DNA from 4 places in the Selenomonas sp. oral taxon 136 genome. Region 3 is predicted to be linked to each of the others. Evidence: riboswitches for the same ligand, from Rfam matches in the RefSeq annotation. Region 3 holds a riboswitch; each other region holds the start of a gene.
What was found. Region 3 has a riboswitch for molybdenum cofactor ahead of modA (molybdate ABC transporter substrate-binding protein). Riboswitches for the same ligand answer to the same signal wherever they lie in the genome.
Positions count from the first base shown of each region.

Region 1 (7,280 bases), 290 kb from region 3:
CCGCATAGAGCATCGCAGGCGGCTTCGTGATGAGGAAGCCCGTGATGAAGAGCACGATGATCGCAATGACCATCAGCCAGTGGAAGATGCGCAGAAAGGGACTAAAGAGATAGTACTCCTTGCGTACTTCTTGTTTCATGCGGTTCGCCCCCTTATTTATCGACGCTGACGCCCGCGTATGGATCGGTCGTCACAACGCGGATCTTCTCCCCCTTCGCGTTGAAGAGGTGGGTCGAACACGCCATGCACGGGTCGAACGAGCGGACCGCCTTGACGATCTCAAGCGGCTTGTCTGCGACCTTGACGGGCGTATCCATCATCGACATTTCGTAGGCACCGTGTCCCTCGGCATCGTCGCGTGGGCAGGCATTCCACGTCGTCGGGACGACCGCCTGATAGTTCGCGATCCTGCCGTCCTTGATGACCGCCCAGTGGCTGAGCGCGCCGCGCGGTGCCTCGTAAAGGCCGACGCCTTTTGCCTCCTTCGGCCAGGTCGATGGATCCCACTTGTCGTTGTTCACTACGCGCGTATCGCCGCTCTTGATGTTTGCGACGAGCTTGTCGAAGAAATACTTGCTGATCTCCGCCTGCAGCTGTGCATCGAGCGCACGCGCCGCCGTGCGTCCGACCGTGGAGGGCAGCCATGCCTCGACCGGGACGTTCAGCACCTTCGTCACGGCATCGATCTGATCGACGATCATCTGCTCTGCCCACGTCAGGTCACCGAGGAGGCCCTGCTTTGCCTTCGTGTAGAGGACGATGTAGCGTGCCAGGGGGCCGACCTCGCAGAGTTTGCCGCGCCATTTCGGCGTCTTGAGCCAGGAGTACTTGCCCTGCTCGTTGAGCGCCTTCCACTCGGTCTTCGTGCCTTCCTTCGGCTCCGTGTAGTGCGGGGTCGTCTCGCCCTCCCACGGATGGAGCGCCTGATCGTCGCCGCCCTTGTACTCGTACCAGCCGTGCTCGACGCTCTCTGCGACGCCGTCGGCATCCGTCAGATCCTTCTCCGTAAAGTCATAGACCTTCGCATTCATTACGCCCGAAGCGAAGTCCTCGACGACGCCGTTGCAGCGCACGAGGAGGTTCTTGAAGAAGTCGCCGTTCGTCGCACCTGAGAACGGCTCCTCGGAGAACATACCGAAGGCGAGCACGCGCTTTTTCGCGAGGCCGCCGCCCGAGGTGTAGCCCTTCTGGACGTAGAGATGTCCGATGGCGAGCACGTCGGGGAGATAGTAGTCGTTCATCATATGGCGTGCCTGATTGATCGAATGGTCGACGATCGCGAGACGCGCCGCATTGATCGGCGCGTTGCCGTCCTCCATTGAGATGGAGCAGGGCATGCCGCCGAGCACATAGTGCGGATGCGGGTTCTTTCCGCCGAAGACGACGTGCGGAACGACGAGATCCTTCTGCTTGTCTAGCATCTCGAGGTAGTGCGAGATCGCCATGAGATGCACCTCGGGCGGGAGGAGCTGATAGTCCGGATGATCCCACCACTGCGCGGAGAAGATGCCGAGCTGACCGCTGTCGACGATCTTCTGCACCTTTGCCTTGATCGCGGCGTAGTAGTCCAGCGATGCGATCGGGAAGTCGTGCGGGTAGGCGTCCGTGTCAAATGCCGCCGGTCCACGGAAGGGGAGGCGATAGGTCTGGAGCACCGTGTTCTGGAGTGCCGCCGTCGCCGCCGGATCCGCCTTCAGTGCCTCGAGCGGGCTGACCCAGTCAAGCGCGTGGAGGTGGTAGAAATGGATGATGTGATCCTGATGCCCGAGGCACGCCGCAATGATGTTGCGGATGTAGTGCGCGTTCTTTGGGATCGTGATGCCGAATGCGTCCTCGACGGCACGCAGACAGCCGAGCGCATGAGAAGATGTGCAGACGCCGCAGATGCGCTGAATGTATGCCCATGCATCGCGCGGATCGCGGTCGTTCATGACGAGCTCAAGGCCGCGCCATGCCGTGCCGGAGGAGATGGCATCGGTGACCTTGCCCGATGCCTCGTCCACCTGCAGCTCAACGCGCAGATGTCCCTCAATACGGGTGATTGGGTCTACAACGACGTGTTTCATTCATGCACCTGCTTTCCCTCTTTTTCGAGCTGCTTCTCATGGCATTTCTTCTGTACAAGGCTCGCTCCGGCGTGCGCCGCAACACCGACTGCCGTTGCGACGGCAAGGCCTGCGCCGACCATGTCGACATCGATGCCGTTGTACTCCGGCAGACGCTTCGAGAACGGCGCCTGATCCCAGAAGTTCGCGTTGCTGCAGCCAATGCAGGGTGCGCCCGACTGGATGGGGTACGAGAGCCCCTGATACCAGCGCAGATTGCCGCAGGAGTTGTACGTCTCGGGGCCGCGGCAGCCGAGCTTGTAGAGGCACCAGCCCCCCTTTGCACCCGCGTCGTCAAAGCGCTCGGCAAACATGCCCGCATCGAAGAACGGACGGCGGTAGCAGGTGTCGTGAATGCGGTTGCCGTAGAACTGACGCGGACGTCCCTCGCCGTCAAGCGGCGGCAGTGTGCCGAAGAGCGCGACGTGCATGATGACGCCCGTCATGACCTCGGGAATCGGCGGACAGCCGGGCACAGCAATATAGGGCTTCGCGCCGATGAGGGAGCGGATCCCCCTGGACTCCGTCGGGTTCGGCGCAGCGGCCTGGATGCCGCCCGCCGTCGCGCACGTGCCGTAGGCGATGACCGCCTTTGCTCCCTCCGTGACGTGCTTCAGCGTATGCTCGAAGGAGTGACCGCCCGACATGCAGGTGCAGGCGTGCTCCCCGATGGGAACCGCGCCCTCGACGGCAAGGATGTACTCGCCATGATACTTCTTGATCGTTTCCTCGAGATGTGCCTCGAACGCCTCACCCTCGCCGGCGCAGAGGAGATGGCTGTATTCGAGCGCAATCTCGTTCAGCACGAGATCCGATGCGAGCGGTGCGCCCGAGCGGATGAACGACTCATCGCAGCCCGTGCACTCATGCCCGTGCAGCCAGATCACAACCGGCAGCGGCTTCGCCTCGGCGGCCTCGACGACCTTTGAAAGGTTATCCGTGCTCAGCCCCATGAGCGACGTGAGGGTCACGCAGCCCTTGAGAAAATTCCGCCGGCTGAAACCTTTTGCGAGATATGCCTCCCACAAGCTCTCCCTTTTGTTCACATTATGCCTCCTGTCTCCATGGAAGACTGCCGTCATGCCAAACACCCGCATCCATCCCGCCGCGATCGGCACACAGACACCTTTGCGAGCAGAACGACAGGGCGATTGACAACAGAAACTTGCGTCAATACTTCCCACACATCAGATATATAAAGCCAATCCCGCGAAAGCCAGGGCCCCTCCGTACAAAATAATAAAGGAGGAACCGTCCGACGCACCCGAGGGCACGACAAACAGTCCCTCGTAGCAGACGAATCCAAGGGATATTTTGCATCAAAATATCCTCTCCTCGCCCTTGCGCGGCAATGTTGTCGTTTCCTTTTCAAGGGAGCGGGTTTTCTGCAGGAAACCGCGTTCGGAAGGGAGGCTCCGGCATTTCTGCCGAAACCCTGTGCACTGCAGGGATCACTCCCTGCGGCGCAGGCGCAGCATCATAGGCATCGCCCTTAGATGCTTTTGCTCGGAAACCGAGAGGTACAATGTACCTCTATACCTATGTAATTAATAACAGTTTAACAGAGTGAAAACAGCCTGTCAATATGCGAAAATTATTCTCATCACATGTTTGAGTTATACTTGTTTATTATAGTTATAGAGTGATCCATTCGCGGTGTATGGATGCTGTATCTGCAGTTAAGGAAGCACTGATAAATTCGGCACAGCCATCTTAGGGAAGTACCGAGAGACTGTTTTATCAGCGATTCCTTAATTCGATCAAAAAAGGGGCGCATCCCTCCCGGCATCGGTGATGATGCACATGGGGAGATGCGTCCCTCGCTGTTATTTCTTTCGGCGCAGTTCCTGCCGTACGGCGTCGCGCTCTTTCTCCGTCATGGTGTTTGCGCGGATCACGGCACGGTGCCCCTCGCGGCTGCTCTCCGTGATGAGTGCGCTATTCCCGTCGTAGGCGAGGATCTCGTAGGTGCTGATGGCGTCCTTTTTCGGGCTGAGCACGCGCCGCTGCATGGTGTAGCCGAGGTGCTCGTAGTCCGCATTCTTCATCGCCTCGGCGAACTGTGCCCGACCGAGGTTGTTGTAGAGGATGAGCTGCCAGTAGGAGACGGAGCCGTCGGCGTTGCGCTTCATGCGGCTGCGGTCAAAGAACCAGCCGCGCCGCTCGTCGCCCTCGATGAAGACCCAGTCGCCGTCCTTCAGCGTGATGGGCTCGATCGCCGTCTCTTTGCCGTATGCCTCGCGCTTTGCCGCATCAGCAGCGGCAGCGGCATGCTTTTTCTCAGCTTTTTTATCCGCTGCATCTGCCTTCTTTGCAGGCTCTGCAGACACGGCGGAATGCCCTGCACCGTCCGTCGCTGCGGCGGCTGGCGCCTTTTCCTTCACAGGTTCTTTGACAAGAACGGCTTCGGCCGTCCCTTCCCCATCAGCCGTTTCTTCTGCCGTCTTCGTCTTCGTCTTCGTCTTTGCCTCCGCATCTCTCGCCGAGGTGGCATTGGTCTGCGGTGTCTGCTCTGCTGGAGCGTTCTCTGTGCCGAGCTCATCCATCTCCGCATCGAAGGCATCTTCCTGCGTGCGCTGTTCCGATGCCGCACGGTCCTTTGCCGCGGGCTCCGCCGTGGTCTGCGCCCTGTCTGTCGTCTTTTCCGTATCCACTGTCTCCTGCGCATCTTTTGCGGCAGATGTGGTGCGCTGTTCTGACGCGGCAGCGTCTCCATGAGACTCCTCTGCCGCCATGACGACATGGATCTCCGTCTCCTTCTCGGCGGCCGTCCCGCTGACGGGGAGGAGGAGGATTCCTGCGGCGAGCAGGCAGGTGATGGATTTCATAGTGTCTCCTTTGCTTACAAATACGAGGTCGGGTTAACGGGCTGTCCGCTGAGGCGCACCTCGTAGTGCAGATGCGGTCCTGTGGAGTGCCCCGTCGAGCCGACATAGGCGATGATCTGTCCGCGCCGCACGCGCTGTCCCACCGTCACCACGACCGCCGAGGCGTGTCCGTAGCGTGTCGAAACGCCGCTCCCGTGATCGATGTCGACCATGTTGCCGTAGCCGCCCGCGTTCCAGCCCGCGATGGTCACGACGCCGTCCGCCGTCGCGACGATGGGTGTTCCCATCTCGGCGGCGATGTCGATGCCCTGATGGAACTCCGCGCCGTTCCAGCGCAGTCCATACCCTGAGCTGATGAAGCCGTCCGTCGGCCAGCCTGTCGGGGTGGTGACGGGTGTATCGTCACCCAGGAAGGAGGATGCCCCCGGCACATCCTTCTGCATCATGGCGGCGAGCTGTCCGATGGAGGTGCGGCGCACTGCGGTGCGTTCCTCAAGCATCGTAAGTGCCTCGCCGACCTCATCGGTGGTGAGTGTGTGCGGTGCGCCGCCTGTCGGTGCCGGTGCGGCATCTCCTTCCTGTACCGCGCTGTCCGTCTCCGCGGGCGGTGCGCCGACGAGTGCGCGCAGCCCGTCCTCCGTACGCTGGATGGCATCGACCTCCTGCCCAAGCGCGGAGGCCTTTTTCGCGATCTGGCGGATCTGCTCCTGCTGGATGCGGTTCGCCTCGCGCAGCTGTGCCGTCTCCTCCTCGTGGAGGTAGGCATGCGTGAGGGTGTAGATGGAGAAAATCGAGCCGACAGCGACGAGTGCCGCCCCCGCGCCCACGCCCATGGCGAGCAGGCGCAGGGCGCGCAGCGAGAGGCGCACGGTGTGCGTCGTGTCCGTTTCCCGATCCACCAGCTGCAGTTTATAGCGTGATTGTTCTTCGCTCAACGCGTCCCCCTCTTCCCATCGAGATGTTCCTGTCCGATCCCTATTTCCCTATTTCCCTATCCTATCCAAAGAATATGAAAACCTGCTGTGACACAGCAGGTTTTTGTCCGTTGATATCTTCTCAGTACTGGATGGGCAGCGGTTTTGCCATGGCTTCCTTCAGTACGTCCTTTTCCTCGTCGCTCAGCGGGTAGTCCGACGATCCGTTTTTGATCGGTTTGATGTAGCTGCGCGAGTCCTCGCGGGCAAAGATGCTGGAGAAGATCACGCCGTCGTTGTTCGCATCGAGCAGGGCGACGGCATAGCTGAGGTCGCCCCCCATGTCCTCAAAGGCGCGGAACCGCACGGAGGCGACGCGCACGAGCGACTGGCGGATGAACTGTCGGATTAGTTCGTTCTCCTCGAGGATGCGTGCGTTCGTTGCCGCGACCTCCTCCACCGTGCGCACGTGCTGGATCAGCATCCCCTCGAGATCGTCCTTGCTCGAGCCGCGCATCATCGCGCGGTAGCGGCTGCTCATCGTCGAGAGCCGTACCATGACGTAGATGACGAGGATGAGCAGGACGAAGATCAGGAGCAGCGCGGTGAGCAGGAGGGCTGCATCATATGCTTCGATCGACTTCACTAGATTACTAAAAAACAAGTTCTCTCTTCCCTTCTTTCCTCCGTCCCCCATGGGGCGGAGGCGGATGTGCCCCAGAGGGCGGCAGACGGCACGCCGCACATCCTATACGGTGAATTTCTGCGTGGAGAATGCGCGCAGTGCCGCACGCTTGTCCTCTTTTGCCACGCCGTCTGCCGATACGGTCAGGAGCGACAGCAGTCGCTCCAGATCCTCGGCGGAGAAGTAGCTGATTTCGAGCCGCCCCTTCCCCTCCTCGCGTCCCGTCTGGATGCGTACCTTCGTGCCGAGGCTGCGCGTCAGGCGCTCCTCTGCCTCACGGACGAAGAGGTCTGGCTTTTTCTCTGGCTTTGGCGGCGCTGATTTTTTCAGTGCGTTCGGATCCTTCGCCAGGCGTTTGACGAGCGCCTCGACGCCGCGTGCCGAGAGCTCGTGCTCCTGGATGTACTCTGCCGCCTCACGCTGCAGCGCGGCGGTCTCGAGCGCGAGGAGCGGACGTGCCTGCCCCATGGTGAGAACGCCGTTCGCGATGAATGCCTGCACCTCTTTCGCGAGGCGCAGGAGGCGGACGCTATTCGCGATTGCCGAGCGGCTGCGTGCGACGCGGCGCGCGAGCTGTTCCTGTGAGAGTTTGAACTCGGTGAGGAGCCGCTGATAGGCGTGTGCCTCCTCGATTGGGTTGAGATCCTCACGCTGGAGGTTCTCGATGAGTGCCATCTCTGCCATCTCCGCGTCGTTCGCCGTGCGGAAAAATGCAGGAACGGTCGTGAGCCCTGCCATCTTGGCGGCG
Region 1 covers NZ_CP014239.1:1,111,340-1,118,619, forward strand. The annotation lists gene cybH (Ni/Fe-hydrogenase, b-type cytochrome subunit) at 1-139, opposite strand, end outside; gene AXE86_RS05365 (nickel-dependent hydrogenase large subunit) at 153-2,066, opposite strand; gene AXE86_RS05370 (hydrogenase small subunit) at 2,063-3,151, opposite strand; molybdenum cofactor riboswitch at 3,465-3,619, opposite strand; gene AXE86_RS05375 (hypothetical protein) at 3,932-4,933, opposite strand; gene AXE86_RS05380 (M23 family metallopeptidase) at 4,948-5,868, opposite strand; gene AXE86_RS05385 (DUF4446 family protein) at 5,990-6,511, opposite strand; gene AXE86_RS05390 (ParB/RepB/Spo0J family partition protein) at 6,596-7,280, opposite strand, start outside.
Region 1: it holds a riboswitch for molybdenum cofactor, as region 3 does, so the genes downstream of both, AXE86_RS05370 (hydrogenase small subunit) here and modA (molybdate ABC transporter substrate-binding protein) in region 3, are expected to answer to the same signal.

Region 2 (7,280 bases), 1.1 Mb from region 3:
AGTCCCAGCTATGATGATATTTGATCAGCAGATAGAGAAAGAACGGCACGCCAAAGAGTGAGGTGAGGATCCCGAGCGGGATCTCCATCGTCCACAGCGTCCGTGCGAGGTTATCCGAGGCGAGCAGGAACAGTCCGCCCATCAGTGCCGAGCCCGGCAGGAGAAAGCGAAAATCGGGTCCAACGATAAACCGCACGAGATGCGGTACGACAAACCCGACGAGCCCGATGATCCCCGAGATCGACACCGCTGCCGCTGTCATGAGCGTCGCACAGATGATCACCGTCAGGCGGAGCCGCTCGACGGGAATGCCGAGTGACTTCGCCTCCTCATCGCCGAACGAGAGCAGGTTGATCTTCCACCGCAGGAAATAAAGCGGCAGGAACGCCGCTGCCATCAGGAGGAGCGGCAGGATGAGATTGTCGCGTGTGATCGACGCGAGGCTCCCCATCAGCCAGTAGACAATGACGGGCAGCTTGTCATAGGGGTCGGCGACGTATTTGATCATCGAGAGCAGCGACGTGAAGAGTGTGCTCACGATGATGCCCGAGAGGATGATCGCGAGCGTCGTGTTCCCGCCGCGGCAGAATTTCACCCCGACCACATAGGTGATTGCTACGGCGAGCAGTCCGCCGCCAAACGTCGTAAGGTGCACGACAAGGACGGGCAGGCTCAGCAGAATGGCAATCGCCGCGCCGAACGCCGCGCCTGCCGAGACCCCGAGGATGGTCGGCGAGACCATTGGGTTGCGGAACATGACCTGATATGCCGCCCCCGAGACAGAGAGCGCCGCCCCGACGAGAACCGCGCCGACAATGCGCGGCAGTCGCAGCTCCATCACGACCTGAGCACCGCCGTGCACCGTCGGCGCGAGCCCCAGCCAACCTAGGCACGCCGCGAACACATCGGAGGCACGGACGGCGTAACGCCCGAGGAGAAAGGACACGCAGATGAGCGCGACGAGCAGGAGCAGCAGGACGGTGAGCTTATACTGCGGTGAAATGCGGCTCATGGTACGACACGATCCTGTGCCAGCAGTGCATCGCACTCGGCGTCACTGAGGTCATAGTGATAGAACAGATGATAGTACATCTTCATCTCCTCATGCAGATTGATGCCGGACTCCTGTGGATAGAGACGCGCAGCGAGCCACGACAGTCCCATAAAGCGGTTGACCGAGGGCGGCCGCCCCATCCAGTCGTAGGGTTTTGCCGGCACGCGCAGGACGCGTTTTTCCTGAACGGCGCGCATCTCCCGCCACGGAAGCATCGTAAGATCCGGCTCCGACTCCGCGCCGAGAATCAGCACATCGGGGTTCCACGTGAGCACCTGCTCCATCGACACCTGTGTCATTGCGCCCTCAGCAGGCGTGGGGACAACAGCAACATTGTCCGCGAGCAGATCAAGAACCTGCGCATGGAACGAACCGTACGCGACCGCCATGTTCCCGAGCGGTCCGCCGAGATAGAGTACGCGGGGCTTGTCTTTTATCTTCTCAGCGAGCTCTGCACTGCGCGCATACGTTTTCTGACAGTAGTCGGCAATGGCATTCCCCTCTGCCTCGCGGCCGAGGATTTTGCCGAGCGTACGGTACGCCTCATCAGTATTGTCGAGACGCGCCTCGATAAAGATCACGGGGATGCCGAGCAACTCCTGAATCTGATCCATATCCTCAACGATGGTCGACTTCTTCTCGCCGATGTCGATGATGATCTGCGGATTGACTGAGAGCACAGCCTCCTTGTTAAAATTCTTCATCCCGTAGAACTGGCCGAGGACGGGCAGGTCACGATACTGATCTCCCACAAAGGGGAGGACGGTGTCCTTCCACTGCCCCGAGACACCGACGAGCCTATCGGGGGCAATCGCAAAGAGTGCCATCTGCGCGAGCCCGCCCGACGGGGCGATGCGGTCAATTTTCTTTGGAATCTCAACCGTGCGCCCCGCCGAGTCCGTGAACGCGTATGTATCTGCAACCGGTGCACTCTCCTCCTTTGCCTCCTGTCCGCAGCCGACGAGCAGGACGAGGAGCAGGAGCAGTAGGGCGAGCAGCATATTTCTTTTCTTCATCAGCATCTCCTTTCGCATTGAAACCTCCGCATCCCTGTGCTATCCTATGAACACAGAGACATCGAATGGAGGTATTTTTTTGAACTATTGGAATCTGTACGATGAGATCATCAACGGTCTGCCTGACGATATCTACATCGAGGACTACGCCGTCAGCCGTCCGTGGACATTCGTGCGCGCGGGCGATCTGGTCGGCGTCTGCATGACGATCCCCGCCTACAGCCGCCCGCGCCTGCGCAAGGAGAGCTTTCTCGGCTGCTCCCTGCGCGAGGCGGGCGAATACGTCCGCTCGTGGCAGGGGCAGGAGGCAGCCATCGCCGCCGCTGCCATCAACGCCTACTACAATCAGCCGTCAAAGGTGGCGGCGATGCAAGGATTTCACGGTGACGACGCATCTGCTGCGACACCGGAGGAGCGCAAGAAGCTCGAGGCGTTCACCCTCTATACGGAGCAGATTCGCGGGAAGAAGGTCGCCGTCATCGGACACTTCCCGAACTTTCAAAAGAGATGGGAGTCCATCTGCGACCTCTCCATCCTCGAGATGCAGCCTGAGTGGGGCGACTACCCCGCCGAGGCGGCAGAGTTCCTCCTGCCGCAGCAGGACTACGTCTTTATGACGGGGGCGACGTTCGCGAACAAGACCATGCCGCGCCTGTTGGAGCTCTCAGCGAACGCTGTGACCGTCATCGTCGGCCCGTCCGTGCCGATGCACCCATGCCTCTTTGACTACGGAGCAGACGGGCTTTCGGGGTTCACCGTGACAGATGCCGCACTCGCTGCCGACCTCGTCCACTTCGGCTATGAGACCGACATCGCATGCTGCGGGAAAATGGCGGACGTTCTGCCGCATTCGGGCGGACGATAAACAGACCGATCAGCGATCCCAAACAACACAACAGAGTTGCCGTACGCTATCCGTATGGCAACTCTGTTTTTCATTGAACAATCAGAAGGTCATATCCATGCCAAGCAGGAAGTTCGTTCCATCGGCAGGGCTTCCCCAGCTATACTGGTAATCCGTGTCAAAGAGATTATTGACGCGCAGGAATACACCCATATCCGCGATAGGCTCATAGCGCAGATCAAGATCCGCTGCAAAGTATCCGGCACTAGTCGGTCTGCCGAGCGTATCCAGACGTGCACGCATCGCACGTCCAAGGAGCGTCGAGCGCAGCTTTCCCTCGCGGTAGGTTACACCAAAGTTGAACATCTGCGTCGGGAGTCCCGAAGCAATCGTTGTCTTCTCCTTGCTCTCATCCTCGGCACGAATCCACGAATAGTTGGCAAATCCCGAGAACTTCGGGCTGAATGTCTGCCGGTAGGCAAGTTCCAGTCCACGGATATGGGTCTTATCGACATTTCCTAAGACACGATCATTCCCAAAAGTCACAAAAGTAAGGCGATCCCTCACCTCTGTACGGAAATAGGAAACATCGAGGTCAGATTTTGGACTAAATTTATGCTTCCAGCCAAGTTCATAGCTGCTGTTGCGCTCCGGCTTTGGAACGGGATAACCATTACGGATATTGCCTGCCGCATCTTTGGAACCGACGAACACATGCGAGCGCCCTGCCGAGAAACGAACCGTATCGCGTTTCGTTGCATCATGTGTGATGTTAAAGACGGGGTCTGTCGCATGTGCATAGGAGCTTGTCTTCGGCGTCGATTTATTGTCCATATAATCCTGCCTTACCCCCTCATAGCGAACGCCAAGTGTCAGGCGCGTCCTGCTGCTCGGGCTCCATGCATTCTCAACATAGAAGCTTTTACGTGCATCATTGCCATCACGGCGGTAGGAGGTATTGTTTTCATCCGTATTCCAACTGAGCTTTATATACTTCGCACCAAAACTCAGTACGTTTCTGCTGTTATACGCAACAGATGCGTTCGCCTCGACGCCGTTGCCGCGCGAGAACCATCCACTGCGATACCACTGCGGTGCCCCATGCGTAAAGAACGGAAGAGAACCGCCCTCCGTCGCGAGCAGATTACGCACCCAAAGATTGTTCTCATCGATCATGTGGTAATACTTAACATCATACTGCCATATATCATTCGGTCTGCTTTCATACCGCAGGGCAATATTGGATTGACGGAACCCCTTAAAGTGCCAATCCGTCGCATTGTTATTCTTTACATGATTAGTGGTTATATGATTTCCTGCCTGCACCGACCATCTGGGTCCACGTGGCGCAACATACTGGCCTGTCGCTGGATCAACAGACTCCGGAACTTCTCTGTCCATATCGGAGTAGTAGCCGTTCAATGTCAATGAGGATTTATTGCTCGTCTTGAACCGAATCTTGCCGTCAAAATATAGTTTCTTATCTGTCTGATTCTCCAGATAGCCTGCAGAATAATGCCTTGACAGATTGACGGCATAACTGATGTTCTTATCGCTGCCGCTGTAGCCGAGCTTCGTGTCGAAGGTGTGATTCGAGCCGCCCGCAACACTCACACGGAACTTTCCGGGCCCCCTGCCGTCCTTCGTCGTAACGAGGATGACGCCGCCCTTATAGTCCGTGCCGTACTGCACCGGTCCCGGTCCTTTGATGATCTCAACCTTCGCGATGCTGTCTGCGGAGATGGTCGAGAGATCGGATGCGGCATTCGATACAATACCGTTGAGTGGGAATGCGGGAATGCCGTCGATATAGACCTTTGTCTGGTCAGAACTTGCACCGCGGACGCGCACCATCTTGCTGTCCTTTGACGCAGGTGCCATATAGATCCCCGGTACCTGCGAGAGGATGTCGGAGAGGTCGCGGTAGCCGCGCTCCTTGATCTCCTGCTCCGTGATTGTGTTCGTCGTCACGAGATACTTGTCGACGCCGTCCGCGTCGACATTGACCGTATCCGTCGTGTAGTCCGCATCCGCTGCATACGCATGCGGGAGGAAGACAAATCCTGCCGCGACCGCCGCGGCAAATACCGCTGAATGTTTTCTGCTGTGCTTCATGAATACCTCTCCTATTCCTGCACAAAAAAAGACTGTTCCCCGTACTGACCGCACGAAAAACAGTCTCTGCAAGAACACACTCAGAGTCATCCTGTTTCATCGTTCTCCTTTTCAATACGGGAAGGTCGCCGCATTTCTGCGACGGCCCTGTGAACAGACACACAGCCATGTATCTGCTCAGGCGCAATACCATAGGCATAAGCCCTTAGGATATTTTTGCTCGGAAAACGTATGTAATTTTCTGTTTAATTCTACTAAAATTCTTTTATCCTGTCAATCCATTTCTAACAGTCCCCTATTCTCACCGCCGATAGCGCACGCAGAGTGCCTTGAACTTCTGCGGGTCGATCTCGAGGAGGTAGTCCTTCTTGAGACACCAGCGCCAGTTGAGCCCGACGGTGCCCGGGGTGTTCATGCGTGCGCGCTCGTCGAGCCCGAGGATGTCCTGCATGGGGATGATCGCCATGCGGGCACGTGAGGCATACGCCGCCTTGATGAGACGCTGACAGATGGTCCGCGGGCGGTCGGAAGTCGTCCCCACGAGGTTGGCGAGCGATTCGCGCAGCACCTCGTCGATGTCGCGGCTGTACCAGCCGACGGTGGTGTTGTTGTCGTGCGTCCCTGTGTAGACGATGCTGTTCTCGGGCGCGGTGAAGCCGATGCGCCCCGAGCTGCTGCCTGCGATGAGGAACTGGACGATCCGCATCCCGGGGAAGCCGCAGTCGTCACGCAGGCGCTCCACGTCGGGCGTGATGATGCCGAGATCCTCCGCAACGACGTTGAGTTTGCCGAGGTCGCTCTCGATCGCGTCGAAGAATGCCTTGCCGGGGCCCTTGAGCCACGTGCCGTTAAGCGCGGTCTCCGCCTTGCCGTCCACCGACCAATAGGACTCGAATCCGCGGAAGTGGTCGATGCGGATGATGTCCACCTGCTCGCGCAGTTTACGGAAACGGCGTTTCCACCATGCGTACTTCTCCGCCGCCATGGCGTCCCAGTTGTACTGCGGGTTCCCCCACAGCTGCCCGTTCACGGCAAAGTAGTCGGGCGGTACGCCCGCGACGGTGTGCGGCGTGCCGTCCTCGTTCAGGTCAAAGAGGTGCTGATGCGCCCAGACGTCCGCGCTGTCCTGCGCGATAAAGATCGGCATATCGCCGAGAATCTCGATTCCCTTCGCGCGTGCGTAGTCGTGCAGGCGGTTCCACTGTGTATGGAAGACGTACTGCTTGAAGTAGTCAAGCTCCATCGCATCGCGCTGCCGCTCACGGAGCGAGCGGAGTGCGTCAGGGTCACGGCGTTTGATCGCTGCATCCCACTCCGTCCACGCCGCGCCGCCGTACTCCTTCTTCGCCGCGTGAAAGAGCGCATAGTCCTCAAGCCAGTATGCTTCCTTCTCACAGAACGCACGGTAATCCGCATCTGCCGCCCCCTGTGCGCGGAAGGCGCGGAATGCCTTTTCCAGAATCTCCTTCTTGAACGTGCGTACGCGATCAAAGTTGATGAAGCCCGAGTTCGCCTCGTATGGCAGGAAAAGGTCTTTCTCCTTCAGCCAGCCGCGCGCAGCCAGTGGCTCGGGGTCGATGAGCATAAAGTTCCCCGCAAAGGCGGAGATGGACTGATAGGGGGAGTAGCTGCTTCCGACGGGGCTGAGCGGGAGGATCTGCCAAACCTTTTGCCCCGCATCTGCAAGGAAGTCAACAAAGCGGTACGCCTCCTTGCCGAAGTCGCCCACACCGTACTTCGAGGGCAGGGAGGTCGGATGCAGGAGGATGCCCGCCTTGCGCTCGTATCTCTGCTCCTCCTGTCGCTCGCGCAGGAGCAGTCCGAAGAGCGGTGGGATGCGGACGCGCAGATGTCCGCGCTCGACCTCGTAGGTGCGCGAGGGCTTAAAGACGTCCTCAAACACACCGCAGGCAAAGTCGCTCACGTCGAGATCGACGGTCAGCGTCTCCGTCCGGCTGCGGTTGAACGCCACGACAAAGATGCCGGGCTCCTTCTCCTCATTGAACACGTCGTAGCCCGAACGGATCGTGCGCGCGTAGGCGATGACGTCGCCCGCCCCGTAGATAGGCAGGATGTCGCCCGTGCGCAGTGCATCGTTCCCGTTGCGCACAGCAATGAAGCGTGTTACCCAGTCACGGATCTCGAGATTGCCATGCTCCCAGTCGTAGGGGCGGCGATTGAACGGATCCTTGAACCCCTGCATCCCGATCTCGTCGCCGTAGTAGACACTCGGCACGCCGGGATAGGTCAT
Region 2 covers NZ_CP014239.1:1,940,887-1,948,166, reverse strand. The annotation lists gene AXE86_RS09295 (FecCD family ABC transporter permease) at 1-1,012, opposite strand, end outside; gene AXE86_RS09290 (ABC transporter substrate-binding protein) at 1,009-2,070, opposite strand; gene AXE86_RS09285 (Rossmann-like domain-containing protein) at 2,150-2,935, shown strand; gene AXE86_RS09280 (TonB-dependent receptor) at 3,017-5,029, opposite strand; molybdenum cofactor riboswitch at 5,118-5,267, opposite strand; gene malQ (4-alpha-glucanotransferase) at 5,331-7,280, opposite strand, start outside.
Region 2: it holds a riboswitch for molybdenum cofactor, as region 3 does, so the genes downstream of both, AXE86_RS09280 (TonB-dependent receptor) here and modA (molybdate ABC transporter substrate-binding protein) in region 3, are expected to answer to the same signal.

Region 3 (7,280 bases):
ACGTTTGCTTCGCCGGGGTTTGCTGCAGAACATCACCACAGCACTGCTTCGTCAGAGAATCACAACATCCACTTCCGCCCCTGCCGCGAGCGGCGGCGTCCCCGCCGGCACATCCACAAACGCGTCGCAGCCCGCTGCCGAAAAGAGCGAACCAGACTCGTGCTGATCGGGCAGCGAGACACGCCCATCCGCCTCCATGCGTGCACGCAGGAAACGCCGTCCGTGGCAGGGCTTTGGGAACGCATCGGCGAGCACGGCACGGCGGCGCGGCATGATCACATCCGTCTCGCCCGCAAGCCGCGCAATCGCCGGACGCGCCATCAGCTCGAACGTCGCATAGGCGGCGAACGGGTTGCCTGAGAGCGCGATGCCGAGCATGCTGCCGCGCGTATAGGCAATGGCGGGGGCGCCCGGCTTCATGCAGACGCGCCAGAACAGCCGCTCCGCACCGAGGGCGGGCACAACGCCGTGCATGATGTCCTTCTTGCCCACGGAGACGCCGCCCGACGTGAGAAAGAGATCCACACGATCCGCATAGGAGGCGATCACCTCCGCCGCGCGTTCCACATCATCAGGCACCGAGCCGACCACCGTCACCTCTGCGCCGAGTTCCTTCAGGCGTCCCGCAAGGAGGTAGAGATTGCTGTTGTAGATCTTGCCGGGACGCAGCGGCTCGCCGGGCTGCATCAGTTCGTCGCCCGTACTGGCAACGGCAATGCGTACGCGCCGATGGACACATACCGCAGCATAACCCTCACTCGCGAGTACCGCAATCTGCGCCGCATGGATGCGCTGTCCCCGGCGCACGAGCAGATTTCCCTTTTTGATATCCTCGCCCGCATAGCAGTAGTTCTCGAACGGCTGCGACGTAAAGGGAACAAAAATCGCATCCCCCTCCTCGCGCACATCCTCCTGCCGCACGACACAGTCACAGCCCTCCGGAATCGCGCCGCCCGTCATGATGCGGACACACTCGCCCGCGCCGACTGCGCCGGCGAAAAAATCGCCCGCGCACTCCTCGCCGATCACCGACAGGCGCACAGGGTGCTCTGCCGAGGCGTCCGCCGTGCTCGCCGACGCAAAGGTATAGCCGTCGAGCGGCGAACGGTCAAACGGCGGATTGTCAAACGCTGCGTACACATCCTCCGCCGCCACGCGCCCCACCGCCTCCAGCAAGGGAACGCGCTCCGTCTCCGCGACGGGTACTGCATGTGCGAGCAGTACCTCGATTGCCTGTTCAAGTTCGATATCCTGCATGGAATTCTCCTTACTTTCCGAACGGGCAAATGGGATAGTGGCAAACCTTGCATCCCATGCAGAGCCCGCCAATCCCAAGGCGCGTGATCTCCTGCCGCGTCCACGCGCTGCCCGCCGCGACACGCGGCAGAATAATATCAAAGATCGTCGCGGGCGAGTACATCACGCAGCCCGGCAGCCCCATGATCGGCACCTGCCGCCCATCCTTCTCATAGTAGGCGAGCAGGAACATCGCCCCCGGCAGCACAGGCGCGCCGTACGTCACGATGCGCGCCCCCGTCGCTTTGATCGCCGCCGGCGTGCGGTCATCGGGGTCGACGCTCATGCCGCCCGTGCAGAGCACCATATCCATCCCCGCGTCGAGCAGCTCCTCAATCGCCGCACGCGTGTGCTCCGTCCCATCATCCGAAAGGCGATGCTCATCCACCTTCAGCCCGAAGGCGCGCAGCTTTGTATCGATCACGGGCGTGAACGTATCCTTGATGCGCCCATGGAACACCTCAGAGCCCGTCGTCACCACGCCGACCTTCATCTTCTGATACGGCAGAATCCGCAGCATCGGCTGAGTGCCCGCCGTCTCACGCACCCGCTCCATCACCGCCTTGTCGATGACGAGCGGGATCACGCGCATCCCCGCGAGCTTCGTCCCCGCCTTGACAGGCATGTGCTGCGCAATCGTCGCAATCATGACATCCTCGATGTCGTTGACGGCATTGAGCGCATCCTCGTTCACCTCGAACACACCTGCCGTCGTCGCGGTCAGCTCTATCTTGCCCTCGCTCGGCTCACTCGCCGCCATGTGCTCATTCTGACAGACATCACGCAGGATCGCCGCCGCATCGTTCTCATGCAGCAGATTCGGATCGTCCTCCCAGGCAAAGATATGCTCTTTGCCAATGCGCAGAAGAACGGGAATATCCTCCGCACGGATCACATCGCCCTTGCGGAAGCGTGCGCCCTTTCGTTCCCCGCGCACAATCTCTGTAATGTCGTGGCAGAGCACCATCCCCACCGCATCCTGAACACGAACCTCACGCATACTGCTCTCCCCGCTTGATTCGGCGGCATTCCGCAAGTGCCGTCACTCTCCTATAAAGCACTCCATCCACCGCCGTCACGGCACAAATTAAATTATATCACATAAAACGATTCTCAATTATGAATATCTATTATTGATTATACCACAAAAAATAAATAACCTCTATGAGTTTTCCTAAATTATAGATAGATTCATTTAATGTTAGAGAAACACAATTGATTTTCTCTGCCGATTCCGCTATGATAAAATTATTTCAAGAAGAAAGGAGGATATCGATGCCAGAAACAGGACTGACGCATTTCGATGCAGGCGGTGCCGCCATCATGGTCGACGTCAGCGGCAAGAACAAGACGCATCGCGAGGCCATCGCGAGTGGACGGATCTGCGTGAGCGAAGCGGTCTATGCGGCGATCACGGCAGGCACGGCAAAAAAGGGCGACGTCCTTGGTGTCGCGCGCATCGCAGGCATCATGGCGGCAAAGCGCACCGCGGACATGATCCCGCTCTGCCACCCGCTGCCGCTCGCCAAGTGCAGCATTGACTTCACGCTTGAGGAGGTGCCGCGCCATGCGGTATATGCCGCGGCGACGGTCAAGGTCACAGGCGAAACGGGCGTGGAGATGGAGGCACTGCACGCCGTGAGCACGGCGCTGCTGACCATCTACGACATGTGCAAGGCGATCGACAAGCGCATGGAGATCACAGACATCCGCCTCGAGCGTAAGTCCGGCGGCAAGAGCGGCACATTCGTCCGCTGAGAAGGAGGGTTTTTCCCTCACCCTCTCCGAGCAGAGCACGTCTAAGGAAACATCTATGGCACTCTGCCTGACGCATATCGTCACAGGGTATGTCGGGAAACGGACATACCTCCCATTCGCAAAGGAGAAACATCACATGAACATCAAAAAGACACTTACCGCCCTCTTGGCGGGCACGGCACTGCTCACCGCCGGCTGCGTCGGCGGCGGCAACAGCGCGAACAAGATGGAGACGCCGCAGGAGAGCCCCATCGAGCTGCAGGTCTCTGCGGCGGCGAGCCTCACGGACGCGATGAAGGAACTCGGCGCGATGTACGAGGAGAACAACAAAGAGGTTCATATCGTCTACAACTTCGGCAGCAGCGGCGCCCTACAGCAGGCGATCGAGAACGGCGGAGCCGCCGACGTATTCGTCTCCGCCGCACAGAAGCAGATGAATGCACTCGACGAGAAGAAGCTCCTTGCGGACGGTACGCGCGTCGATCTTCTCGTCAACGACGTGGTTCTCATCACGGCGAAGGACAGCAAGCTGAATCTGCCCGACTTCAAGGCAGTGCTCGACCCGCAGGTTGCACACATCGCCCTCGGTGAGCCGAAGGGCGTCCCCGTCGGACAGTACAGCGAGGAGGTATTTACGAAGCTCGGCATCCTCGACCAGGTCAAGGCGCGTGCCGTCTACGGTTCAGATGTGCGTCAAGTGCTCGCATGGGTCGAGACGGGCGACGCGGACTGCGGCGTGGTCTATGCGACGGATGCCGCCATCTCGGACAAGGTGAAGGTCGCCGCCGTTGCCCCTGCCGACACGCATAAGCCCATCGTCTATCCTGCCGCCGTGCTGAAGGACTCCAAGAACGAGATGGCGGCGAAGGAATTCCTCGCCTTCCTCCAGACAGACAAGGCTGCCAAGGTCTTTGAGAAATACGGATTCACCGTGAAAGAATGATGGACGAAACACTTTCCCCGCTGCTCATCTCCCTTGAGGTCGCAGGGCTTGCCACGGTCATCACCTTCTTCGTCGGTATTGGGCTCGCCTACGGTGTGCTGCGTATCCGCAGCCATATTGCGGCGACCATTGCCGATGCTGTGATTACTCTGCCGCTCGTCCTGCCGCCGACCGTCGTTGGGTTCTTCCTCCTGCTCTTTCTCGGAAAGCGCAGTGCCATTGGAAGCGCCCTCCTCTCCATCGACCTGCCGCTCGTCTTTACGTGGCGTGCGGCGGTCATCGCGGCGGTCATCGTGAGTCTTCCGCTCATGTACCGCACGGCACGCGGTGCCTTCGAGTCACTCGACAGCAGCATGATTCATGCGGCGCAGACGCTCGGTGTCAGCAACGGACGCATCTTTTGGCGCATCATCCTGCCGAATGCACGGCACGGCATCCTCGCAGGGCTCGTTCTCTCGTTTGCCCGTGCCCTCGGCGAGTTCGGTGCGACCATCATGTTCGCGGGCAATATCCCGGGACGCACGCAGACCATGTCCACCGCCATCTATGCGGCAGTGCAGGCAAACGACTACGACCTCGCCTTTCGCTGGGCAGTCATCATCTCCCTGTTCTCGCTCTTCTTTATCGGTGCGATGAATCTCTACCTCAAACGGGAGGTGCGTGAATGAACCTCGTCGTCAACATCGAAAAACGCCTGCGTGACTTCATGCTCTGCGCGAACTTCACGCTCACGAATACGACGCTCGCCCTGCTCGGCGCGTCGGGCAGCGGCAAGAGCATGACGCTGAAGTGCATCGCGGGGCTTGAGACGCCGGATCGCGGACAGATCATCCTCAACGGCCGCACGCTCTATGACAGCAGTGCAGGAGTCAACCTCCCGCCGCAGGAGCGCAGTGTCGGCTACCTCTTTCAGAACTACGCGCTCTTTCCGAATATGACCGTCCGCGAGAACATCATCTTTGCACTGGACGGATCACAGGAGGAAAAGGAACGCATCCTCGCCGAGAACGTGGCGCGCTTCTCCCTCGACGGACTCGAAAACGCCTACCCAGCAGGGCTCTCAGGCGGACAGCAGCAGCGCGCTGCCTTTGCGCGCATCCTCGCGCGCGGCGCAGATGTCCTGCTCCTCGACGAGCCGCTCTCCGCACTCGACACCCATCTCAAGTGGCAGATCGAAACCGCACTGCGCGAGATCCTCATGGGTCAGAACATCGCGGCGATCCTCGTCACACATGACCGCGACGAGGCATTTCGCATCGCGCAGGAGATCGCGACCGTCGACCGCGGACAGCTCACACCCCCGATGGATCGGCACGAGCTCTTCCGCAGTCCCGGTACGTGTGCAGGTGCACGCCTCACAGGATGCAAGAACATCTCTGCCGCCCGCCGCCTCGACGCGGCACACATCGAGGCGACCGACTGGGGCATCACGCTCGCGGTCACAGACGATGTGACGGATGCGCACCATATCGCCATCCGCGCACACTATTTCGTTCCCGTGCAGGAAGACGGCGAGAACGTCTTCACCGCACAGATCGCAGAGATCATCGAGAGCACCTTCAGCATGATCGTCATGCTTCGCTTCGCCGATGGTGCTCATCGCGTGCGCTGGGAGGTGGACAAGCCCGCATGGGATGCACTTCGTGTGAGCGAAAACGCAGCCCTGCGCATCTGCCTTCCGCCTGAAGCACTGATGCTGCTGCGGGATTAGGGGAGACAGACAAACGCATACAAAAACGCCCTTATGGTGCATCGCGCCATAAGGGCGTTTTTCTGTACTACGCAGAGCGCGTCAGCCGCCCCTCTGCCATCATATAGCAAATATCCGCATATGATGCTGCCTCGCGCTCATGTGTGACGAGGAGGACTGCCGTGCCTGCATCGGCAGTCTCGCGCACGAGATCAAGCACGCGCCGTGTATTCTCCGCATCGAGGTCGCCCGTCGGCTCATCAAGGAGCAAAATCTGCGGCACGCCGGCAAGGGCCCGCGCGATCATCATGCGGCGCAGCTCCCCGCCCGAAAGCTCCGACGGACAGACATGCGCGAGCGGTGCGATGCCAAGCCGCTCCATCAGAGCATCCGCATGTGCAGACACGTCCTGTTCCCTGCCATAGAGAAGCGCCGAGAGGAGGACATTCTCCCGCACCGTCAGCGCGCGAAGCGACATCGGCTGCTGCGGCACAATGCCGAGCGTACTGCTGCGCAGCTCCGCACGCGCATCCTCGGGCAGTGCGTAGAGATCCGTCTCCCCTATGAGCACCTTCCCCGTCACGGGCGGCAGGAGCCCGCCCAAGATATGCAGCAGCGTACTCTTGCCGCTGCCCGAATGCCCCATGACCGCCGTCACCGTACCGGAGGAGAGGCACAGATCCGTCTCCGCCACAGCGACAATGTACCCTTCCCGCGCACTGTCGCGCAGGAAATCCTGACTGATTTTCTCCGCCCGCAGTTCCATCATCCATCCTCCCTCAGCAGTGTGCTGATCGGCGCCGTACATACGCGCCCCACCGTCCACGCCGCCGCCAGCATCCCAGACAGTGTCACTGCGAGGAGCGTATTCACCGCCAGCAGCAGAATCGTCCCGCCGTCGGGGAGAATATAGGGGCGCATCAGCCCCGCCTTCATCAGGCCGGCAAAGGGCAGAATAATCAGTGCGCCGAGTGCAACTCCTGCCGCAGCACCCGTCGCCGAGGCGAGTGCCGCCTCCGTCAGCATCATGCGCGTCAAAAAGCCGCGCGCCGCCCCCGCGATGCGCAGCATCAGATACTCGCGCCGCCGCTCGCGCGCCGACAGGTGAAAGGCGATGCCGAGAACGACGACGGCGATCACCCAGACCACTATGACGAGCCCGCCGATCATCTCCAAGATACCGCCCAGTCCCTGCTCCACTGCGTGCACCATTCCGTGTGCAGGGCGCGCCGTAAGCGCGGGATATGCCGCATTGACCGCCTCTGCGACGCCCTCGGGCGAGAACCCGTCCGCCGTCCGTATCATCACGGCAGAGATCGCATCCTCCGTCGGAACCCCCTGAAACACATCAAAGCCCCTTTTCGATGCATTCGCCATCATTGCACGGATCGTCTCCATATTCGTGTAAACCGCCGTATCCATCCCCGTTCCCGTCGGCGTGAGCCGTCCCACAACGCGGCAGGGCAGATCGTAGAACGTCAGCATCCCATCCGCAGGCACGGAAATGCCGCTGCCGACGAGAATATCGCCATAGCCGACCGTACCGCCATAGCTCTCGCGGATCCACGGCTGAATGGTCTGATCCGAGGCGGG
Region 3 covers NZ_CP014239.1:820,332-827,611, forward strand. The annotation lists gene AXE86_RS03775 (molybdopterin molybdotransferase MoeA) at 52-1,257, opposite strand; gene AXE86_RS03780 (molybdopterin-binding protein) at 1,268-2,296, opposite strand; gene moaC (cyclic pyranopterin monophosphate synthase MoaC) at 2,536-3,054, shown strand; molybdenum cofactor riboswitch at 3,067-3,197, shown strand; gene modA (molybdate ABC transporter substrate-binding protein) at 3,191-3,997, shown strand; gene modB (molybdate ABC transporter permease subunit) at 3,994-4,665, shown strand; gene AXE86_RS03800 (sulfate/molybdate ABC transporter ATP-binding protein) at 4,662-5,708, shown strand; gene AXE86_RS03805 (ABC transporter ATP-binding protein) at 5,776-6,456, opposite strand; gene AXE86_RS03810 (FtsX-like permease family protein) at 6,453-7,280, opposite strand, start outside.

Region 4 (7,280 bases), 680 kb from region 3:
TCTGTTCGTCGCGGCAGGAGGTGCAGATGCTGTTGTTGGGAAACCGACATCTCAGGCACTTTCAGAGGAGGTTCAGGCGGCAACGGCCTCTGCCGAAGAGGTTGGCATCATTCATCAGCCGGATCTGGAGAAGATCCTTTCTCTACAGCCGGATCTTGTCATCGGTACCAATGTGCCCTTTCATACGGATCTTGAAGGGACGCTCGGTGAGGCAGGAGTCCCCATTTACATCCGTGCTCTTGATGATGTTCCCTCTCTCTATGAGGCGCTTAGATTTTACGGCAGTCTGACAGGGAGTGAGCAGAGGGCAGAGGAGGCAGTCGCTTCACTTCAGGAAAAAATGGCCGCAGTAGAGCAGCAAGTGAAGGGAAAAACACCACCGAAAAGCCTGCTCGTATTTGGCGCACCGGACAGCTTTAATATGGGGACAGGAAGGTGTTTTACCGGCGGACTCATCAACATGCTCGGCGGCGGCAATATCGCAGATGCGGCAGAGGAAGACGGTGCATACGCACCGCTTTCGATGGAGTTTGTCGCGCGGGAAAATCCCGATGTTATCTTCATTATCGTCCATGGTCCGACCGAAACATTGGAGCCGAAGATGCGTCACGATCTGCAGGAAAACCCTGCATGGGCAGATGTTTCTGCCGTAAAGAGAGGACGTGTCTACGTCCTGCCGTATGACCTCTTTGCTGTGAATCCGGGCATACGTGCGGCAGATGCGCTGCAGGTGCTCGCAGATGCCATGTATGCAGAGGACTAGGACACGCGCTGTATCGCCCAGCACGGTACGCGTTGCCCTGTTGTCGTTTTGTTATTAATTGTTTTAGAAAGAGAGCTTCTACATGATTCATTCACTTATGAGAAAGAGAAATGCCTTGCTGACCACTGCCGTACTCAGTGCGCTCTCCCTGCCGGCCTATGCAGCTGATGCAGATGCAGATTCGCTGCAGGTCAAGACAGACCCCATCGTTGTCACCGCATCGCGTACCGAACAGCTGCTGAGAGAGTCACCTGCCTCTGCGGAGGTCATTACACGTAAAGACATCGATCGGATGGGAGCGGAGAATCTTGCTCAGGCACTCCGTTTGGCTGTTGGCATCGATATACGTGAGAACGGGATGGTCGGCAATCAGTCTGCCATTCGCGGGCTTAGTACGAACCAGACACTAATTCTCATCGATGGGCGAAGGATCCGTACCGAGGATACGAGTCAGACGGCGAATTACTATGAACTGCAGCGCATCAATATGGACGATGTTGATCGTATCGAGGTCGTGCGCGGTGCAGCAAGCTCGCTTTACGGTGCGGATGCACTTGGCGGCGTCATCAACATCATCCGAAAGACACCAAAGCAAGACAGCGTGAGTGTCTTGACGGACTGGACAACGCGGCAGAAAGACGGCGGCATCCGCGTGGAACGAAAGAAGAGGGGGAAGTGGGCGCTCTCGTCGAGCTTTAAGATGACGGATATCCATGAGCGCGGCACGAACGCGGCAAGCAATATGTATGGGGATAAATACTTCTTCAATATCGATGGACGCATGGAACTTACAAAAAATAAACGAGTGGATGTGTTTCTCGACTATCTGCGTGAGAATCTCTATATGAAGGATTCGGCGACGCAGGGAACGGATTACAATCATGACCGTATTTCTACGGGGGTAACGCTGTCCGGAGAAGACAAACGCGGAAGCTATGACCTGCGGGCGTATTATACGTATTTTAACAAGGATCAGAATACGCGAAACCGTCTTACCAGCGCGCTTTCCAGCTTCGACGTGATGAAATTCAATTCCTATATTTTGGACGGGAAACGCAGTGTGCAGCTCGGCGACAATCATCTGGTGACCTTTGGCGGCGAATATCGTGTGGAGGATATGGAGAGCACACGGATTCAAGGCGCGGGGACGCTCGTTCGAGAAGGCACCACCAATCACCTTGGCGACAGCACGATGAAGTATGCTGCGCTCTATCTGCAGGATGAGTGGTGCATCAGTCCCAAATGGCTGCTGATTCCCTCTGTTCGTTGGGATTATAACGACACGTTTGGTACAGAGGTGACGGGAAAACTCGGCACGACGTATCAGCTCAGCAAGAATACGCGCATCAAAGCAAACGTCGGGACAGCATATCGTGCTCCGACTGCAAGTGAGCTCTACTTTGACTGGCAGCATACCCCCAATGCCGCGATGGTGGTACATATCCACGGCAATCCGAATCTACAGCCCGAGAAGGCACTCAACTTTGATTTGGGCATTGAGGCAGAGCGAGGGAAGCACTTTGGCAAACTGACCTATTTCCACAACAAGGTCGATGACCTGATCAATATCAATACGACGCTCACACCTGTACCTTTCCCGACATTCCATATGTTGGCAAACGGCGTCTATGAGAACGTATCGAGTGCGACGATGCAGGGCATCGAGGCGGAACTTAGGCGTCCTCTGGGTGCGGGATTTTCTCTGCGCGGAACATACACGTATCTTGATGCGCGGGATGACACGACAGGGAAGCGGCTGGAGGGGCGGGCCCGCCATACGGCAAGCCTGCAGCTCAGCTATGAGAACCCGAAAAACGGGATTGATGCTATCCTGTGGAATGACTGGACAAGCGGCTATCGCTACTCAGAGCAAGTCGGCAGGGCTTCTGTATCGCGTGATGCCAATCTCAGCCTTATGAATTTTGTCATTCGCAAGAAGTTCAGCGACCGCTTTAGTGCCTATCTCGGCATTGACAATATTTTTGACAAATCGAGCAATGCACTTGCCTCCGACGGGCGCATTTGGCGCACGGGGGTACGCATGACATTCTGATGAGACAAGGGCATTCACACATTGTGACAAAAACACTGCCATCTGTCAATTTTATCATTGTCTTCATGCGATTCTCATGTTATACTAAGCGAACAATTTGAGAAATCGCTGATACGATGAGGTGTGCCAGATCGATGGTTGTGCCGAATAGATCAGTGCTTTCTTACGCGCTATGTTTTTCGAGCCGCCGTACCTGTGGCGTATGCTATGGTGCGTCGGCCTGATCGCGGAATCCCGCAGATCACGGGGGAAGGTATGGAAACGTCCTTCCCTGCCCGCAGACTTTTGTCTGCATTGCAAAGGAAAACCGGCGGGATGGCTGCTCTTTTTGTGTGCAAATCCCCGGATTTCCGGGGATTTTTTGTTGTCTTTTGGGGATTTTGAAGAATAGGGAAGGGACTTTATGGGGCAGTATCCTCGTATGATGGCGGTGGGGCTTGTGCTTGCCGCAGTGTTTTTTATCGTGTCACTTTCAGTGGGGCGGTTCTACGTCCCGTTCGATCAGGTGATATTAATTCTTGCATCGCATTTCATCAATCTGCCAATTACATGGGATGCGTCCATGTATAACGTCATCATGGAGATTCGTCTGCCGCGCGTGCTCGGCGGGATTCTTGTCGGTATTTCGCTTGCCGTGTCGGGCGCAGCGTATCAGGGTGTCTTTCGCAACGATCTCGTCTCGCCCGATCTGCTCGGTGTCTCGCAGGGCGCGAGCGTGGGCGCGTGTCTTGCGATTCTCGCGCATCTGACGCTCGGCGGCACGGCGGTCACGGCATTTCTTGGCGGCATCGCGGCGGTGACGATGACCCTCATGCTGCCGAAACTCGTGCAGAATCGCTCACGCATTGTGCTCGTGCTCTGCGGCATTATCGTCTCCGGATTTATGGCGGCGGTGATCGGGCTCCTCAAGTATCTCGCCGATCCCGATACGGAGCTCGCAGATATTGTCTATTGGCAGCTCGGCAGCCTCGCGAAGGTCTCATGGGATAGTCTCTCCTACGTGACGCCGATTATCCTGCTCACGCTTGCGGGGCTGATCGCAATGCGCTGGCGCATGAATGTGCTGTCGCTCTCGGATCAGGAGGCGGCGAGTCTCGGCGTGAATGTGCAGCGCGAGCGTCTTGCCGTGATCGCGCTCGCAACCCTGCTGACAGCATCGGCGGTGTGCCTGAGCGGAACGATTGGCTGGATCGGTCTCATCCTGCCGCATCTGGCGCGAATGCTGGTCGGCGGCAATCACGCGCATCTCCTGCCCGTAACGGCGGTACTCGCCGCGTCCTTCCTGATGCTCGCCGATCTCCTCGCGCGTACGCTGACCTCTGCGGAGGTGCCGCTCGGAATTCTCTGCGGCTTCGTCGGCACACCGTTCTTTGCGTGGATTCTCTACCGCCAGCGGAGGTATTTCTGATGGAGCGCGCAATGCTTTGGCTCGACGACGGTTCGTTTCGCTATCGCACGGACGCGCCGTACATCTTCGAGCATATTTCGTTTTCGATCAAGGGCGGTGAGGTGCTCGCGCTCCTCGGGCGCAACGGTGTCGGCAAGTCAACGCTCCTCGCGTGCCTGATGGGATTTCAGGAGCTGACGCAGGGACGCATCTATACGAACGGGCAGAACATCTATGCGATGTCGCCGCGTGAGCGCGCGCGGGAGATCGCGTTTGTGCCGCAGATCATCAGCGCGGAGAGTTCGTTTACGGTGCGTGACTATGTGTCCTTCGGCGCGACGGTGCGCACAGGGATGTTCTCCGCGCCGAGCAAGGCGGACTATGCGCAGACGTATGCGATTCTCGAGGAGCTCGGCATTGCACACATTCGCGACCGCCAGTGCAGGGAGCTCAGCGGCGGGCAGCGGCAGCTGGTCGCCATCGGACGCGCACTGCTTCAAAATACGAGGCTGATCCTTATGGACGAGCCGACGGCAGCACTTGACGTGCGCAATCAGGTGCTCGTCCTGCAGACCATCGATAGCTTGCGTGCAAAGGGCTACGGTGTCGTCTTTACAACGCATCTGCCCGAGCAGGCACTGCTGCTGAACAGCCGCGTCGCGCTCTGTTTCGGCACGCATATGGATTTTTACGAATCCGTGGACGAGGTGCGGGCATCGCATCTGGAGGAGCTGTACGGGACGAAGCTGAGCCTTTTCCACAGCGACAATGTGCAGCGTACGGTCTGTGTGATCCCACGGCTGTAGGAAATCCGCAGTGTATGTCTCTCGGCGTTTTCCGTGGGAGCTGCTCTGCTTTAAAATAAACAACATCTCTATGAAAGGGTGGATGGTATGAAGAAAAATCTCATTGCGCTGCTGGCCCTCGTTATGATGGTCATGGCACTGGCAGGCTGCGGGACGGAGAACGCCGCGCAGGGCAAGCAGGACGCGACGCGCACGGTCACGGACATCGACGGCACGGAGGTCACGATTCCCGCGAACGTGGAGCGCATCGCCGACCTCTGGCACGCGAACAATCAGGTTGTGCTGCTTCTCGGCGGCGCGGATAAGCTCGTCACAACGACGAAGAATGTGCAGGGGCTCCCATGGTTCGCGCAGGTCTATCCGCGTATCGCGGAGATCTCCGCGCCGGTCAAGGGCACGGATGTGAACTGGGAAGAGGTTGAGAAGGAGAAGCCGCAGGTCGTGCTTGCAAGCAGCAAGGAGCAGATCGAGACGGCACGCAAGAACGGCTATACGGCGGTGCGTGTCAACTTTGCGACCTATGACGGGCTGCGCAAGGTTGTGAAGATCACGGGCGATGTGCTCGGCGGCGACGCGCCGAAGAACGCAGAGACGTACCTCTCCTACCTCGACGAGAAGACGAAGTTCACGGATGAGCGCACGAAGAAGCTCAGCGATGCCGACCGCCCCGTCGTGCTCCACATTGTCGGCGGCGATGACCTCTTCAAGGTGGACGGCGTGGAGACCATCATTGACGAGTGGATTCGCTACGGTGGCGGCAGGAATGCCATCACGGCGAAAGGTCCGCAGATCAAGACCACCATCGAGGAAGTCCTCAAGGCGGATCCCGACATCATCATCATCGGCGGCACGCAGTCGGCGAAGGGGATCGAGGCAATCAAGAACGATCCGCAGTGGTCGAGCCTCAAGGCGGTCAAGAACGGGCGCATCTATGCGAACCCCGTCGGTACGTTCAACTGGGATCGCTACAGTGCCGAGTCCGCACTGCAGCTCCTCTGGGCGGCACAGACCATCCAGCCGCAGCTCTTTGCCAATGTCGATCTCGTGAAGGAGACGGTGAATTTCTACAAGCAGTTCCTTCACTATGACCTGAGCGAGGCGGATGCACAGCGCATCATCAAGGGCGAGGCGCCTGCCAAGAACTGACTTGCTTTTCTCCTGTATGAGAAAGACGTGTCAATGGCACAACTCTGTAGTTTTTGGAAAGGGATACGAATGAAGAGGTATGACAGTATTTTTCCTCGCGTATTGACGACACTTCTCGCCGTCATCGTGGCAATGACGCTGTTCGTCGGCTGCGGTCAAGAAGCAAAGCAGGCGGTGGAACAGAAGGCGTCTGCAGGGGAGAGTTACACGTTCACCGATCAGGCAGGCAATGAGGTGACGGTCAAAGCCCCTGTGGAGCGCATGGTTGTCCTGCAGCATCACTCGCTTGACATCATCTGACAGCTCGGCGGGCAGGACAAGATCGTCGGCGTCGAGTCGACGTGGCAGCGTGACCTTGGTGACTACATCGCGGACATCTGGCCGGCGATCAAGGAGCTGCCGACGCCGGGCACGCTCACGCAGCCGAACATCGAGGAGATCGCAAAGCTGAAGCCCGACATCGTCATTGTCGCCTCGCAGTCCGATCAGGCATCGGCCGCGAAGCTGCGCGAGATGGGCATTCCCGTCGCGGTCATCTCGCTGCGCGGCGAGGGCAAGCAGGCGGAGGCGCAGAACCCGCGCCTGTCGAACGCAGACAAGGCATATACGGATGGGCTGCGCGGTGCGATTGAGATTCTGGGGCATCTCACGGGTCGTGATGCGAAGGCAAAGGAACTCTGGGCATTTGCCGAGGAGAGCCGCGCCATCGTCGAGAAGGCGGTTGGCAGTATTCCCGACGCGGAGCGTGTGACGGCAATCCCCGTCAGCAGCAAGCACATGGTCTACGGCAACGACAAGTACGTCGGCTGCATGCTCCTGCGTGCGGGCGGCGTGAACCCTGCGGCGAAGGATATCCAAGGAAATGGCGAGTATAACGTTGAGTCGCTCGCGAAGTGGAATCCCGAGGTCATTATCTCTCAGGATCGCTATCCCGAGATCTACAAGGAACTGACGACAGATCCTGCCTACGCACAGCTGCGTGCCGTACAGAACGGGAATGTAATCGAAGCACCGTACTGGGCAAAGCCGTGGGGCAACCCCGATGCGGACTCGGTCGCGCTCGGTGAGCTCTGGCTTGCACATATGTTCTATCCGGACAAGGTGAGCGCAGACGTGGTCATGGAG
Region 4 covers NZ_CP014239.1:143,177-150,456, reverse strand. The annotation lists gene AXE86_RS00710 (ABC transporter substrate-binding protein) at 1-763, shown strand, start outside; gene AXE86_RS00705 (TonB-dependent receptor plug domain-containing protein) at 846-2,816, shown strand; molybdenum cofactor riboswitch at 2,982-3,137, shown strand; gene AXE86_RS00700 (FecCD family ABC transporter permease) at 3,220-4,224, shown strand; gene AXE86_RS00695 (ABC transporter ATP-binding protein) at 4,224-5,009, shown strand; gene AXE86_RS00690 (ABC transporter substrate-binding protein) at 5,097-6,155, shown strand; gene AXE86_RS12960 (hypothetical protein) at 6,258-6,455, shown strand; gene AXE86_RS00685 (ABC transporter substrate-binding protein) at 6,477-7,280, shown strand, end outside.
Region 4: it holds a riboswitch for molybdenum cofactor, as region 3 does, so the genes downstream of both, AXE86_RS00700 (FecCD family ABC transporter permease) here and modA (molybdate ABC transporter substrate-binding protein) in region 3, are expected to answer to the same signal.